2 regions of the Paraburkholderia sp. RL18-085-BIA-A genome follow, and region 1 is predicted to be linked to the other one. Evidence: riboswitches for the same ligand, from Rfam matches in the RefSeq annotation. Region 1 holds a riboswitch; the other holds the start of a gene.
The links. A riboswitch is a leader RNA that binds a small molecule or an ion and turns the genes downstream of it on or off. The one in region 1 is predicted to bind thiamine pyrophosphate.

Region 2: linked by a shared signal. The riboswitch ahead of thiC (phosphomethylpyrimidine synthase ThiC) and the one ahead of P0D89_RS15620 (FAD-dependent oxidoreductase) in region 1 are both predicted to bind thiamine pyrophosphate.

The regions. Positions count from the first base shown of each region.
Region 1 covers NZ_JARESU010000019.1:32,385-39,650, forward strand. The annotation lists gene P0D89_RS15610 (SDR family NAD(P)-dependent oxidoreductase) at 1-641, opposite strand, end outside; gene P0D89_RS15615 (ABC transporter ATP-binding protein/permease) at 659-2,410, opposite strand; TPP riboswitch at 2,847-2,970, shown strand; gene P0D89_RS15620 (FAD-dependent oxidoreductase) at 3,197-4,327, shown strand; gene thiS (sulfur carrier protein ThiS) at 4,379-4,576, shown strand; gene P0D89_RS15630 (thiazole synthase) at 4,618-5,433, shown strand; gene thiE (thiamine phosphate synthase) at 5,430-6,533, shown strand; gene P0D89_RS15640 (ABC transporter ATP-binding protein) at 6,628-7,266, shown strand, end outside.
Region 2 covers NZ_JARESU010000001.1:313,100-320,365, reverse strand. The annotation lists gene thiC (phosphomethylpyrimidine synthase ThiC) at 1-1,470, opposite strand, end outside; TPP riboswitch at 1,651-1,768, opposite strand; gene P0D89_RS01405 (GreA/GreB family elongation factor) at 1,944-2,354, opposite strand; gene P0D89_RS01400 (DUF1223 domain-containing protein) at 2,874-3,728, shown strand; gene P0D89_RS01395 (cytochrome b/b6 domain-containing protein) at 3,779-4,417, shown strand; gene P0D89_RS01390 (molybdopterin-dependent oxidoreductase) at 4,452-5,243, shown strand; gene P0D89_RS01385 (pentapeptide MXKDX repeat protein) at 5,368-5,610, shown strand; gene P0D89_RS01380 (EamA family transporter) at 5,979-6,920, shown strand; gene P0D89_RS01375 (oxidoreductase) at 6,977-7,266, opposite strand, start outside.

The sequences.
Region 1 (7,266 bases):
AACGCGTTGTCGGCACTCGGGCCGCGATCTTTACGGGTGTAGCCAGGCGCCACGCAATTGACGGTCACGCCGTGCGGCGCGAGTTCGGCGGCGGCGGCTTTCGCCAGCGATTCGAGCGCGGCTTTCGCCGCCGCCGTTGCGGCAAACGGCGCGTCCGCGCGATAGCGGTGCGCGACGAACGAACTCAGTGCGATCACGCGGCCGCGTTTCGACGTTTCCAATGCAGGTGTGGCGCGTTTGACGAGCGCGGCGAACGCGGCCGGCATCGCGGCGAACGCTGCGCCGAGCGTGTCGGGGTCGAGCGCGGCGAACGTCTGACGCTGCGCATGCCCGGCGTTGGCGACCAGTTGATCGAGCGCGCCGAAGCTCGCGAGGGTCTGGTGAACAACATGTTCGGCGGCGCCGCGTTCGGCGAGATCGCCGAATACCGTCGCGCAGCTTGCGCCTTTTGCATCGCACTCGGCGGCGACCTGGGAGAGACGTTGGCGAGCGGCGTCGTCGGCGCCACGTGCGTGCAGCATCAGTGCTGTGTCCGGCGCGGCGACGCGCCGGGCGAGCGCCGCGCCGATCCCGGAGCCCGCGCCGGTGATCAGCACGACGCGCTCGGAGCCGGCGCCGCTTGCGTTACTTGAATCGCCCACGCTCATCCTCAGGGCGCTCAGGCCGCGACCGCTTCGCCCGAGCGTTCGACCTCGAGCGTTTCGTCGTGGAACGCAGCCAGCGATTCACGATGCGCGACGCTGACAATCGCCGCCTTCGGCAGCCGCTCCGTGAACATGCGATAAAGACGCGCTTCGTTTTCCGCATCGAGCGCGCTGGTGGCCTCATCGAGGAACAGATAGTCGGGCTTGTGCAGCAGCACGCGCGCGGCAGCGAGGCGCTGCTGTTCGCCCGGCGACAGAATGCGTGTCCAGTGTCCCGATTCCTGCAGACGGTCGGCGTACTCCGACAGGTGGCAGGTAATGAGCGCTTCGCGGCACTCGTCGTCGGTGTACGCGTTGGCCGCGGACGGATAGGCGAGCGCCGCCTTGAGCGTGCCGATCGGCATGTAGCTGACCTGCGGGATGAACATCATGCGCGCGTTGACCGGCGCGTCGATCGAGCCGTCGCCGAACGGCCACAGCCCGGCGAGCGCGCGCATCAACGTGCTCTTGCCCGAGCCGGACGGACCGCGCACCAGCCAGCGCGAGCCCGGCTGAATCGCGATATCGCGGATCCGGGACAGCGGGTTGCCGTTCGGCAACGCGAGTTTGAGGCTGTCGGTGGACAACTGATCGGAGTCGACAAAATGCAGATTGATGCCGCCATGCTCGGTGGCCGGCGAGACCGATTCCTTCAGGCGCGGCGCATGGACGACGCGCCGGAATTCGCGCAACCGGTTCACGGTGGCACGCCATTCGACGAGGCTCGCGTAACTATTGATGAACCACGAGAACGAATCGCTGACGGTGCCGAACGCACTCGAGATCTGCATCAGCACACCGAACGTGAACGCGCCGGCAAAGTATCGCGGCGCGGCGACCACCAGCGGAAAGATGATCGCGATCTGGCCGTAGAAGCTCAGCACGAAGGTGAGCCGCTTGGTGTACTTCATGACCTGCCACCAGTTGTCGCGGATGCGGCCGAACAGCGAGTGGGCGTTCGTCTTCTCGGTGTCCATGCCGTTGTAGAACGCGATCTGCTCGGCGTTCTCACGCAGACGGATCAGACCGAAACGGAAATCCGCCTCGACTTTCTGCGCCTGATAGTTGATCGAAACGAGCGGATGGCCGACCTTCTGGATCACGAGCGATCCGACCACGGCGTACAGCGCCGCGGCCCACACCATGTAGCCGGGAATCTGCAGCGGCATGCCGCCGAGCGAGATGGACAGCGCGCCGGCCAGCGACCACAGGATGGTGATGAACGACACCAGCGTGACGACCGTCGACAGCAGGTCCAGCGTCAGCGACAGTGTGGTGGTAGCGAACGATTGCAGGTCGTCGCTGATCCGCTGGTCGGGGTTATCGGCGAGGCGGTCGCGTTCGATGCGGTAGAAGGCGCTGTCGTGCAGCCACTCGTTCAGATAGCGCGTGGTCAGCCACTGGCGCCAGCGGAAGCCGAGCATCTGGCGTAAATACCGCCCATACACCGCGAGGATGATGAAGCCGAACGCAAGCCCCGAGAACACCATCAGCAGGTGCGGGAAATCGCGCACGTTCTTGGTTTGCAGCGCGTTGTAGAAGTCGGCGCTCCAGCGGTTCAGCCGCACGTTGATCCACACGACGAGCAGGTTCATCACGATGATCGCGATGAGCAGACCCCACGCCGTCTTGCGTTCTTCGGAGACCCAATAAGGTTTGATGAGGCTCCAGGCGGAGACTTTTTCGTCGGCCGGCAGCGCGGGGCTGGCAGAGGTGTTTGGTGTCATGAGCGTCCTGATGAAGTGCTGGCCCGAAGTGCTGATCCGAAGCGTTGGCCCATCTCGGGCCGCCCATGCGGGCCGGCCCATGTCGGGCTGTCCCGCCGAGAACTGGCCCATCCTCGGGCCGCCCTGCGACGGGGGTGCGGTACTTGCCGGACGTCGTATTCGGCGAATGTGCGTCCGGGCGAGCGCCCGATTCTGGCGTGAGGCCCTTAAGCGAAAATTAATTTTCGCCGCCGGCCCCCGCGTCGATGCCGCTCCTCGCGAGTGCGGCCTTGCGAGCCGTCCACGTCACGCTTGTTGCGGCATCCGGTGTTGGCATTGTGCCAGAGCGCCGAGTCGACTCGCATCGGTGCGCAGAAACAAGGTGCCGGATCAAACTCCGGCCCGGCGGGGAAGTGCCTGGTTTGCGGGCGCCGCGCCTTTTATGGTCTAATGACCTGCGACGAAACAGGGGTGCTTCGCCCACAGGCGGCATGATTTTCACGCCGCGGCGGCGAGGCTGAGAGAGACCCTTTGCACCCGATCCGGGTAATACCGGCGCGGGAAGTTTCCGGAAGCAGTCAGTCTTCCATTCCCCGCCGGGCGGCGTCCGTACATCGGTACGTGCGTATTGTCCGGCCGGCTTTACCCGCCGGTTTCGTCCTGGGTACGTGCCTTTTTTTGGCCGTACGGAAAGGACTCGATGACCGCCTATTCTTCAGATATGTGTTTTGCTCTTCGCCACGGCGCCGTCGGCGCGTCGTGCTTTAGCCTTGCTTGCCGCCCCGAATCGGAATGGGAGCGCGCGCGATGAACCGTCCCGCACAACCTGATTTCGCCGTCCTCGGTGGCGGACTCTGCGGCCGGCTGGTCGCGTGGCGGCTGGCGGGGCAAGGGCATCGCGTGGCGCTTTACGAGCGCGGCGACGCCGCCGGTTCGCAGGCCGCCGCGTGGGTGGCCGCGGCGATGCTGGCGCCGCTGGCCGAAGCCGCCAGCGCCGAGTTGCTGATTACACGGCTCGGCGCGAGTTCGCTCGATAGCTGGCCGCAAGTGCTGGCCGAGCTGCCCGAGCCGGTGTTCTTCCAACGCAATGGCACGCTGGTCGTCTGGCATCACGCCGACCGCACCGAAGCGCCGCTGTTCGAGCGCCGGGTGCGCTCGAACGCGCCGGCCGAATTGCTCGACGGCGGTTTCGTGACGCTGGCGGGCGCGCAGATCGGCGCAGCTGAGCCTGCGTTGGCAGGCCGCTTCAATCATGGCTGGCTGCTGCCGCGTGAGGGCCAGCTGGACAACCGCCAGGTGCTGGCCGCGCTCGCCGCGGGCCTTGCGCAGCGCGGCGTCGAAACCCACTGGAACACGCCTGTCGACGATCACGCGCTGCCGTCCGCGCGCGTCACGATCGACTGCCGGGGCCTCGGCGCGAAACCCGTGCTGCCCACGCTGCGCGGCATTCGCGGCGAAGTCGCGCGCGTGCATGCGCCCGGTATCAACCTGACGCGCCCGGTGCGGCTGCTGCATCCGCGCTATCCGCTCTATATCGCGCCGAAGCAGAACGACCTCTACGTGATCGGCGCAACCGAAGTCGAAGGCGAGGACATGTCACCGGTCAGCGTGCGCTCGGCGCTCGAACTGCTGAGCGCGGCGTTTTCCGTGCATCCCGGCTTCGGCGAGGCGCGCATCCTCGAACTGAATTCGCAGTGCCGCCCAACCTTGCCGGACCACCGTCCGGCGCTCATGTGGGACGGCGCGCAGACGCTGCGCGTGAACGGCTTGTATCGACACGGCTACATGATCGTGCCCGAGGTCGCCGACGAAGCCGTGCGCTTCGCGTCGGCGCTGCTCGACGGCCGCATCGCCGATGCCGACGCGTTCGCCGACTGGCGCCACGACGCGCGCTGGAGCGAGCTTTTCCAACTGGATTGCACGCGGGAGCCGGCATGAGCGTTGCGCGCCATGCCACTTTCGCCGTCGATTGAACCGTATTCGAACGCCATGGACATTCATATCAATCAGAAGCCGTTGTCGCTGCCCGAAGGCGCGACCGTCGCCGATGCGCTCGCCGCGTACGGCGCGCGGCCGCCGTTCGCGGTCGCGCTGAACGGCGATTTCGTCGCGCGCACCCAGCATGCCGCGCGCGCGCTGCAGCCGGGCGACCGGCTCGATGTCGTGCAACCCGTGGCCGGCGGCTAAGCGCCGCCCCGCCACGCATTGCCGGAGACCAGATGATGCAAATGACTTCCCCCCAGACCGCCGACGCGCTCACGCTGTACGGCCAGACCTTCGCGAGCCGCGTGCTGCTCGGCACCTCGCGCTATCCATCCCTGCAGTCGCTGTCGGACTCGATCGACGCGGCGCGGCCCGGCATGGTGACGGTGGCACTGCGCCGGCAGATGAACGAAGGCGGCGCCGAAGCCGGCTTCTTCGATCTGCTCAAGCGCCATGGCGTGCCGCTGCTGCCGAACACGGCGGGTTGCCTGACCGTCGGCGAGGCGGTGAACACCGCGCACATGGCACGCGAGATCTTCGAAACCGACTGGATCAAGCTGGAACTGATCGGCGACGACTACACGCTGCAGCCCGATCCGGTCGGGCTGATCGAAGCGGCCGCGCGGCTCGTCCAGGACGGCTTCAAGGTGCTGCCGTATTGCACCGAGGATCTGGTGATCGGCCGCCGTCTGCTGGACGCGGGCTGTGAAGCGCTGATGCCGTGGGGCGCGCCGATCGGCACGGGCAAGGGCGTGATCAATCCGTACGGGCTGCGCGTGCTGCGCGAGCGGCTGCCGGACGTGCCCTTGATCGTCGACGCCGGGCTCGGCGTGCCGTCGCATGCGGCGCAGGTCATGGAGTGGGGCTTCGACGGCGTGTTGCTGAACACCGCGGTGTCGCAGGCGACGCACCCCGACGCGATGGCGCGCGCCTTCGCGCTGGGCGTCGAGGCGGGGCGCGAGGCCTATCTGGCGGGGCCGATGGCCGAGCGCGAAAGCGCGCACGCGAGCACGCCGGTGGTCGGCATGCCGTTCTGGCATCAAGACGGGAGCGCCGCATGACGCAAACACTGGCATTGAAGGATCGCGACCTGTTCTGGCCGCCCGCCGACGAACTCACCGAAGCCACCGAGCGGATCCGCGCGCGCCTCGGCGACTGGCCCCCGACGCATGCGCCGTGGCGCCTCTGCCTGACCGCGCCGGACGAGCCCAACGGCGGCGACCTGATCGTGATCGCGGAGGCGCAGCAGCATGGCGAGCAGGTCGCCCGCTGGCTGGTGCGGGGCGCTGGCGTGATCGAGGCGGCGGAGAACAAGGCCACGTTGCATCTGGGCGGCGAGAAGTACCGACTCGAAGGCCATCTGGCGGAAGACTGGATCGCCGCGCTGGCCGCTTTCCTCGACTGCGGGTTCGATCCGCATGACGCGCTGGTGCTGGCGCTCGCGTGGCGCGACGGCGACGAAACCCGCGCCGACGACGCCTTTCCGGCCGATCTCGCCCGTTTTCCGCATCTCGCCGGTTTGCCGGCCGCGCCGGCGCAGGCGTTCGCGCGCTGCCCGGAGCGGCTTGGCCTGTATCCGGTGCTGCCGACCGCGGAATGGGTCGAACGGGTAGTGGGCTTCGGCGTGAAGACGGTGCAACTGCGCCGCAAATCGGCTGAACCCGCCGACGAACTGAAGCGCGAAATCGCCCGCTGCGTGGCCGCCGGCCGCGCGCACGAGGCCCAGGTGTTCATCAACGACCACTGGCAGGCCGCCCTCGAAGCGGGCGCGTACGGCGTGCACCTCGGCCAGGAAGACGTGCATACCGCCGACCTGTCCGCGCTGGCCGCAGCCGGCGTCCGGCTCGGCCTGTCAACGCACGGTTTCTACGAGATTCTGAAGGCGCTGCATTTCCGGCCGAGCTACATTGCATTGGGCGCAGTGTTCCCGACCACGACCAAGATCATGCCGACCGCGCCGCAGGGCCTCAAGCGTCTGGCCCGCTACGTGCGATTGCTCGACGGCGTCGTGCCGCTGGTGGCGATCGGCGGGATCGACCTGCAGGTGCTGCCTGACGTGCTGGCGACCGGCGTCGGCTGCGCGGCGGTGGTGCGTGCCGTCACGGAAGCGGCTGATCCGGCGGCCGCCGTTTCTGCGCTGCAACAAGGGTTTACGCCATAATGGTCAGGCATCGTTAAGGGACTGGGCGCTTCACGGCAACTTTTGCATGATGGCCCTATAATTCGGCCTTCCGTGTAAAAGGACTGTCAGTTTCGTGTCTTCCTCCCCCGAGACCTTACTCGAGCTGCGCGACGTCGACTTCGGTTACGGCGACCGGCTCGTCCTGTCGAACCTGAATCTGCGCTTCAAGCGCGGCCAGGTCGTCGCGGTCATGGGCGGCTCGGGTTGCGGCAAGACCACGGTGCTGCGTCTGATCGGCGGCCTGGTGCGCGCGCAGCGCGGCCAGATCCTTTTCGAGGGCCAGGATGTCGGCCAGCAGACGCGTGACGGACTTTACGCGCTGCGCCGTAAGATGGGCATGCTGTTCCAGTTCGGCGCGCTGTTCACCGACATGTCGGTGTTCGAAAACGTCGCCTTCACGCTGCGCGAGCACACCGACCTTCCCGAAGAATTGCTGCGCAATCTCGTGTTGATGAAGCTCAACGCGGTCGGTTTGCGCGGTGCGCGCGACCTGATGCCGTCGGAGATCTCGGGCGGCATGGCGCGGCGTGTGGCGTTGGCGCGCGCGATCGCCCTCGACCCCGGGCTGATGATGTACGACGAGCCGTTCGCCGGTCTCGATCCCATTTCGCTCGGCATTACCGCGAACCTGATTCGCACGTTGAATCAGGCACTCGGCGCCACCTCGATTCTCGTCACGCACGACGTGCCGGAATCGTTCGCTATCGCAGAC
Region 2 (7,266 bases), on a different contig from region 1:
GCCGATGCCCGACGTGATGTGGTCGTAGCCAGGCGCGATGTCGGTGGTGAGGGGCCCAAGCGTGTAGAACGGCGCTTCGTCGCACCACTCCAGCTGCAGGTCCATGTTCTCCTTGATCAACTGCATCGGCACGTGGCCCGGGCCTTCGATCATCGTCTGCACGTCGTGCTTCCAAGCGATCTGCGTGAGTTCGCCGAGCGTCTTCAGCTCGCCGAGCTGCGCTTCGTCGTTGGCGTCGTAGATCGAGCCGGGGCGCAGGCCGTCGCCGAGCGAGAAGGCCACGTCATACGCCTTCATGATTTCGCAGATGTCTTCGAAGTGCTCGTACAGGAAGCTTTCCTTGTGATGCGCGAGACACCACTTCGCCATGATCGAGCCGCCGCGCGACACGATGCCGGTCATGCGCTTGGCCGTGAGCGGCACGTATTGCAGACGCACCCCCGCGTGGATCGTGAAGTAGTCGACGCCCTGTTCAGCTTGTTCAATGAGGGTGTCGCGGAAGATTTCCCAGGTCAGGTCCTCGGCCTTTCCGTTGACCTTTTCGAGCGCCTGATAGATCGGCACCGTGCCGATCGGCACAGGGCTGTTGCGGATGATCCACTCGCGCGTTTCGTGAATGTGCCTGCCGGTCGACAGATCCATCACCGTGTCGCCGCCCCAGCGGATCGCCCACGTCATCTTGTCGACTTCCTCGCCGATGGAGGAGGTCACCGCCGAGTTGCCGATGTTCGCATTCACCTTCACGAGGAAGTTGCGGCCGATGATCATCGGTTCGCTTTCCGGGTGGTTGATGTTGTTCGGGATGATCGCGCGGCCGCGCGCCACTTCCTCGCGCACGAATTCCGGCGTGATCGCCGTGAGGCCGTTCGGACCGAACGCGCTCGCGCCGAACGCCTGGCCCGGATGCTGGCGGCCCATCATCGCGGCGAGCTTTTCGCCGTTCGGGCCGCTGGTCTTCAGGCTCTCAAGATATTCGGCGCGACGCTGGTTCTCGCGAATCGCGATGTACTCCATTTCCGGCGTGATGATGCCTTGCTTCGCGTAATGCATCTGCGACACGTTCTTGCCGACGATCGCACGGCGTGGCGTGCGGTGCAGGCCCTTGAAACGCAGGTCGGCGGTGGCGGTGTCGGCGGCGCGCTCGCGGCTGAAGTCGCTCGACAGACCCGTCAGCGCTTCGGTGTCGCCGCGCTCTTCGATCCACGCCTGGCGTAGCGCCGGCAGACCGGCGCGGATGTCGATCTTCGCGTCCGGGTCGGAGTAGGGGCCCGATGTATCGTAGACATAGACCGGCGGATTTTTTTCGCCGCCGAAACTGTCAGGCGTGTCGGCTTGCGAGATTTCGCGCATTGGTACGCGGATGTCGGGACGCGAGCCGCTTACGTAGACCTTGCGGGAATTCGGCAGCGGCGCGACAGCGGCTTCATCGACGTGGGCGTCGGCGGAAAGGAATTTCGGATTGGCGTTCATGCGTATCTCCTCTGTCGACCCGAGTTCGCGCTTTAGCGCGTTACTCTGGTCCCATGCAAAGTATGTTGACCAGAGCAGGCGCAAAACACCTGCTCGGGTCCCATGGCGTTGTGGGGCCGCTAAGCAGGAGACGAGACGGAAGTAGTCGGAAATCGCGAGAGGTGAGGCAGTGGAGCTGGAGTGCGAAATCCGTACGCTTCCCTGCGCTGGCATTATCCAGATCAGGTTCAAAGGGTATTTCTCACCCGCGCGGCACGGACCTCCAACCCCGTGCGACGCAGGACCCCCGCGTTAGCAGCGCACACGATACACCGACGGCCCGCTGCTTGGCAACCCGTCCGGACAAATCCGACGGCGCATTGGGGCGCGCTGCGTGATGTCCTATGCTGGTTGTGACGGCGTTGTCAGGCGCGCGGTTGCATACGCAGTTGCACAATGCCGCGCGCAGGTTGCGGTGCGCCGGAGCGCGTCGCTCATCGCGAGAAATCGTCGGCGGCTTCGGGCTGATACAGGATTCTGTCGACCTTCAGCACCTTCTGCGTGCCGCTTGGCGGCGTAAAGCGGATGCGCTCGCCGCGCTTCGCGCCGAGCAAGGCGAGGCCGGCAGGCGAGAACACGTTCAGACGGCCTTGCGCGAAGTCGGCATTGGGCGGATAGACCACGGTCCAGGTCATCTGCTCGCCGCTGGCTTCGTCGATCAGCGTGGCTTGCGAATTCATCGTCACGACGCTCGCCGGAATCTCGCGCGAATCGACGATCACGGCGCGCTCGAGGACGTCGTCGAGCATGTCCTGCAGCTTCGCGTCGGCGCCGGGCGCGGCTGCGTGCTTTTCCAGACGGGCGACGTCGAGTTCGGTCAGGTAACAGGTTTTCGTCTTTTTCACGACGGGTACTCCAATTCGATCTGCATGGGAGGGAACTGCGCGCGGATGAGATCGGCCCGGAGCCCGACGACGCGGCCCAGGTCATGGAGCAGGCAGCGTCTAGATCGGGCGCCGGGCGGCGGGAAGCGGGAGCGTTCGTGACGGCTCGCCGGCAAGTTGCGCCGCGAATTCCGCGCGCGCGCAACCGGTTGCGCGACGCGGGCGCAAGCGGGTGAAGGCACGGGAAGTGGGGTAGCGCATCGAGTTGGCCGGCAGTGTCGGAAGAATGATGTTGTGAGGTGTAGTGCGCCGCTTGAAAGCTTGATGTTTAGCGGACGTAAGGATGATGTTAGCACGCGGTCGCGCGTGCCTTTTCGTGATGGACCGTTTCCACGGCGCAACTTGCAGCGACGTGTCGCACGTGACGCGCTCAAGCCTATCGCAAAACCCGTCGGTTGAGCGCCGGAAAAAAATCCGCAACGGGCTGTCATAACCCGCCGGGCGGCTCGACCAACGTGCAGATCCTCATCGGAGCACGTCATGCGAACCGCGCCTAGCCGCCGAAATCTTCAGCGTTTTCTTCGAGCCGTCGCGCTCGTCGTCGCATTGGGCGCCTGCTTTGCCAGCGGACTCGCAACCGCGGCCGGCGCCGTCTGCAGCGCGCGCAGCCCCGCTCATCGCGTGGCGCTGGTGGAGCTTTACAGCAGCGAAGGCTGCAATAGCTGTCCGCCCGCCGATGACTGGCTGAGTCAGTGGAAAAACAGCGGCGCGACGCAAGGCATCGTGCCGTTGGCGCTGCACGTGGACTACTGGAACAGCCTCGGCTGGACCGATCGCTTTTCACAGCATCGCTTCACCGAACGCCAGCAGACGCTGACCGATCTGGCCGGCGGCCACGTCCTCTACACGCCGGAAATTTTCGTCGCGGGCCGAGAACTGCGTGACTGGTCGCGACCCGACAGTTTCCAGAGCCGCATCGGCAAGCTCGTCGCCGAACCGGCGCAGGCGCACATCGCGCTGCAACTGACGCCGCAGGCGAAGGGCGCGTTCGACGTCGATGCGCAATTCGCGAGCAACGCCGCGCAGGCCGCGGGCTCGTTGAATGGCTATCTCGCGGTTTATGAGAACTCGCTGACTTCGCACGTCGGCGCCGGCGAAAACAGCGGCGTCACGCTGCATCACGAGCGGGTCGTGCGGCAATGGATCGGACCGGTGCCGCTCGTCGGCGGCAACGCGCAGATTCGCCGCGTTTTGCGTCTCGGCGAAGCCGATGCCGGTACCAAAGCCGATGCCAGCGCCGATGCACCAGCCGGCCACTTCGGCGTGGTGGCCTTCGTCGAAAACGACGCGACCGGCGACGTGCTGCAAGTGGCCGAACTGGCCGCGTGCGAGTGAGTGAAAACGTCGCGCAAACCTGGCGCGCTCATCCCTGAGGAGACTCCCAGATGGCAACCCCTCATGCTCTTCACGACAGCGCGCCGCCGGCCGCGCCGAACCTCCGCCTCATTCATCCGCTGTGGTTGCGCATCACACATTGGCTCAACGCGCTCGCGGCCATCGTGATGATGCTGTCGGGCTGGCGCATCTACGACGCGTCGCCGATCTTCCCGGCGTTCCGCTTTGCGCCGGCCATCACGCTCGGCGGCTGGCTCGGCGGCGCGCTGCAATGGCACTTCGCGGCGATGTGGCTGCTGGTCTTCAACGGCCTGCTGTACCTCGCGCTGAATCTGGCGAGCGGGCGCTTCGTGCGCAAGTTCCTGCCGCTGTCGCCGCGCGCCGTGCTGCGCGACTTCATTGCCGCATTGACCGGCAAGCTCTCGCACGCCGATCTGCGCGAGTACAACGCGGTGCAGAAATTCGCCTACCTGTTCGCGATCTTCGATCTGATCGTGCTGGTGCTCTCGGGGCTCGCGATCTGGAAGTCGGTGCAATTTCCGCTGCTGCGCGAACTGATGGGCGGCTACGACAACGCGCGCGTCGTCCACTTTGCCGCGATGTCGCTGCTGGCTGCTTTTCTTGCGGTGCATCTGGCGATGGTGGCGCTCGTGCCGCGCTCGCTGCTGGCGATGCTGCGCGGACGCTGAACCCCGCCCGCGCGAACGTTATGGATAACGAATCATGAACAAGCCCATTGGAAAACCCGCGCAGCCTGGCACGCCCAGGCTCGACCGCGAATCGATCCTGATCGACGCCCGGCGCGAACTCGCGATGCCGTCGCGGCGGCTGTTCGGCAAGCGGCTCTTGACGCTCGGCGGCCTGTCGATGCTGACGGGCTGCTCGCTGACCGATGACGAATCGGTGAACCGCTTTCTGACCGCCGTGTCGCGTCTGAACGACCGCGCGCAAGCCGCGCTGTTCGATCCGAAGCAGCTCGCGCCGACCTACACTGAAGCGCAGCTTACCCGTCCGTTTCCATTCAATGCGTACTACGGCATTGACGACGTGCCGCAGGTGGACGGTTCGGACTACCAGCTGAAAGTGAGCGGCCTCGTCACCGGGCAGCGCAGCTGGACCCTGCCGCAGTTGTACGCGCTGCCGCATGCCGAGCAGATCACGCGGCACATCTGCGTGGAAGGCTGGAGCGCGATCGGCCGCTGGGGCGGCACGCCGTTCGGCGATTTTCTGCGGCGCGTCGGCGCGGACACCAGCGCGAAGTACGTCGGCTTCAAATGCGCGGACGATTACTACGAAAGCATCGACATGCCGACCGCGCTGCATCCGCAAACGCTCCTCACATTCTCGTACGACGGCGAGCGTCTGCCCGCGAAATACGGCTTCCCGATGAAGCTGCGCATGCCGACCAAGCTCGGCTATAAGAATCCGAAGCACATCGTCGAGATGTTCGTCACCAACACGTTTCCTGGCGGCTATTGGGTCGACCAGGGCTACAACTGGTTCGGAGGCTCCTGACGCGCGGGTCAAGCGCATGGGCGAGCCGGTACGGCCGCCCGTGCCCGATCCCACGCGGCAGCGGCTTCGGAAATACGCCGGCGCGAGCCGGTTCTGATTCATCCACAACCCACGGAGTCATCCCATGAAAAAGTTCGCAATCGCAGCACTGGCCGTCGCTTTGCTGACCAGCGGCGGCGCCGCGTTCGCGCAGGCAAGCGGCGCGATGTCCAACGACGCGATGTCGAAAGATTCGATGTCGAAAGATGCCATGTCCAAAGACAGCATGTCGAAGGACTCAATGAAAAAGGACACGATGAAGCATGACAAGATGAAAAAGGGCAGTGACGGTATGAAGCATGAAGCATCGGGGGCGATGTCCAACTGAGCCCTGCCGCCGGCGCCAGCCGCGTCTTGCGGTCAGGGCGGCAACGGCCGGCGCCGGAAAGCCGGGGCGAGCCCCCCGGCTTTTCTGTTGCAAGTACGCCAAAAAGTTACGATTCTTCCGCGCGACGCGGTGGGCGCTTACTGCATAATGCGATGCGCGCCGAACCTTAGGCGCGTGTTCGCCGTGGCCGGCTTCAAGCCGGATGCCGCGGCGTTGTGGCCCCATTGGCCATCTATCGTTTTCCCGTTCCACCGACATGTCCGCCAGCCTCGCCCGTCAGACCGCATCGCCGATGCGGTGTCCGCCATCCCGCCACAGGGTCTTTAGCGGGGGCGCCACACCCCGAGCGGCAGCGGCGGGTTGAACGCATGTCGCTGCAACGCTCAAGCCTGTTTTCACGCGCTTTTCCGAATGGTTTGCCGATCCGCCTGCCGCGCTCGCGCAACGGCCAGATTGCGCTGGCGCTCGCCGTCGTCTATCTCGTGTGGGGCTCGACGTATCTCGCCGTGCACGTCGCCCTCGGTTCGTTTCCACCGTTGCTGATGTCCGGGCTGCGCAACCTGTTTGCCGGCATCGGGCTGTTCGTGTTCGCGGTGCGCCGCAAGCCCGTCTGGCCGAGCTTCGGAGAGATTCGCAATGCCGGGCTGGTCGGCACGATGCTGGTGGGGTTGTCGAGCGGCATGCTGGCTTACGGGATGCGCACCGTGGGCACCGGCACCGCGGCCGTGATGGTCGCGACCGTGCCGCTCTTCGCGACCGTGATCGCGGCCGTCGCGGGGCGCAGGATCGGCCGCGGCGAGTGGTTCGCGGTCGGACTCGGCCTTGTCGGCATCGCGATCCTGAGTCACGGCGACAGCGCGCCGGGTTCGGCGGGCGGCAGCCTGGCGATTCTGTGCGGCGCGCTGTTCTGGGCGGGCGGCGCGCATCTGGCCGGGCGTCTGAAGCTGCCGTCGGATCTGTTTCTATCGACCGCGCTGCAGATCGGGCTGGGCGGCGCGATATCGACGCTGGTCGCGTGGGTCTCGGGCGAACGCATGCTCGAAGTCCATTTCCTGCCGATGCTCGCGTTCATCTACCTGATGCTGATTGGGACGATGGCCGCGTATGTCGCGTATGGTTTTCTGATTCGCCACACGAGCCCGATCATTGCGAGCAGCTGCATGTACGTGAATCCGGTGGTCGCGGTGGCGTTGGGGGCGTTGCTGCTCGGCGAGCCGGTTACGCGGTCGACGGTGATCGCGACCATCGTGATTCTGGCGAGCGTGGGTTTGTCGTTCTGGTTCGATTACAGGAAGAAGGGGCTTGCTTGAGGTTCGGCTGACTCGCGCTTGACCCCCGCGCTTGATCCGCGCTTGACCCGCGGCTTCTAAAGCGCCGCCGCCACTTCCGCGCCTTCGCGGATCGCCCGTTTCGCGTCCAGTTCGGTGGCGACCTTCGCGCCGCCGATCACGTGATAACGCGGGCCGCCGCGCTGCTCGCCACCGCTCGCTGTTGCTGCCGTCTCCCCCTTCGTCGGCCCAGCCAGATCGCGCAGCGATTCCTGCCCCGCGCACACCACGATGGTGTCCACCTCGAGCCACTCCTCGACCCCCTCGCGCGCGATCTTCAAGCCACGTGCGCTGATCTCCAGATACGACACGCCGTCGAGCATCTTCA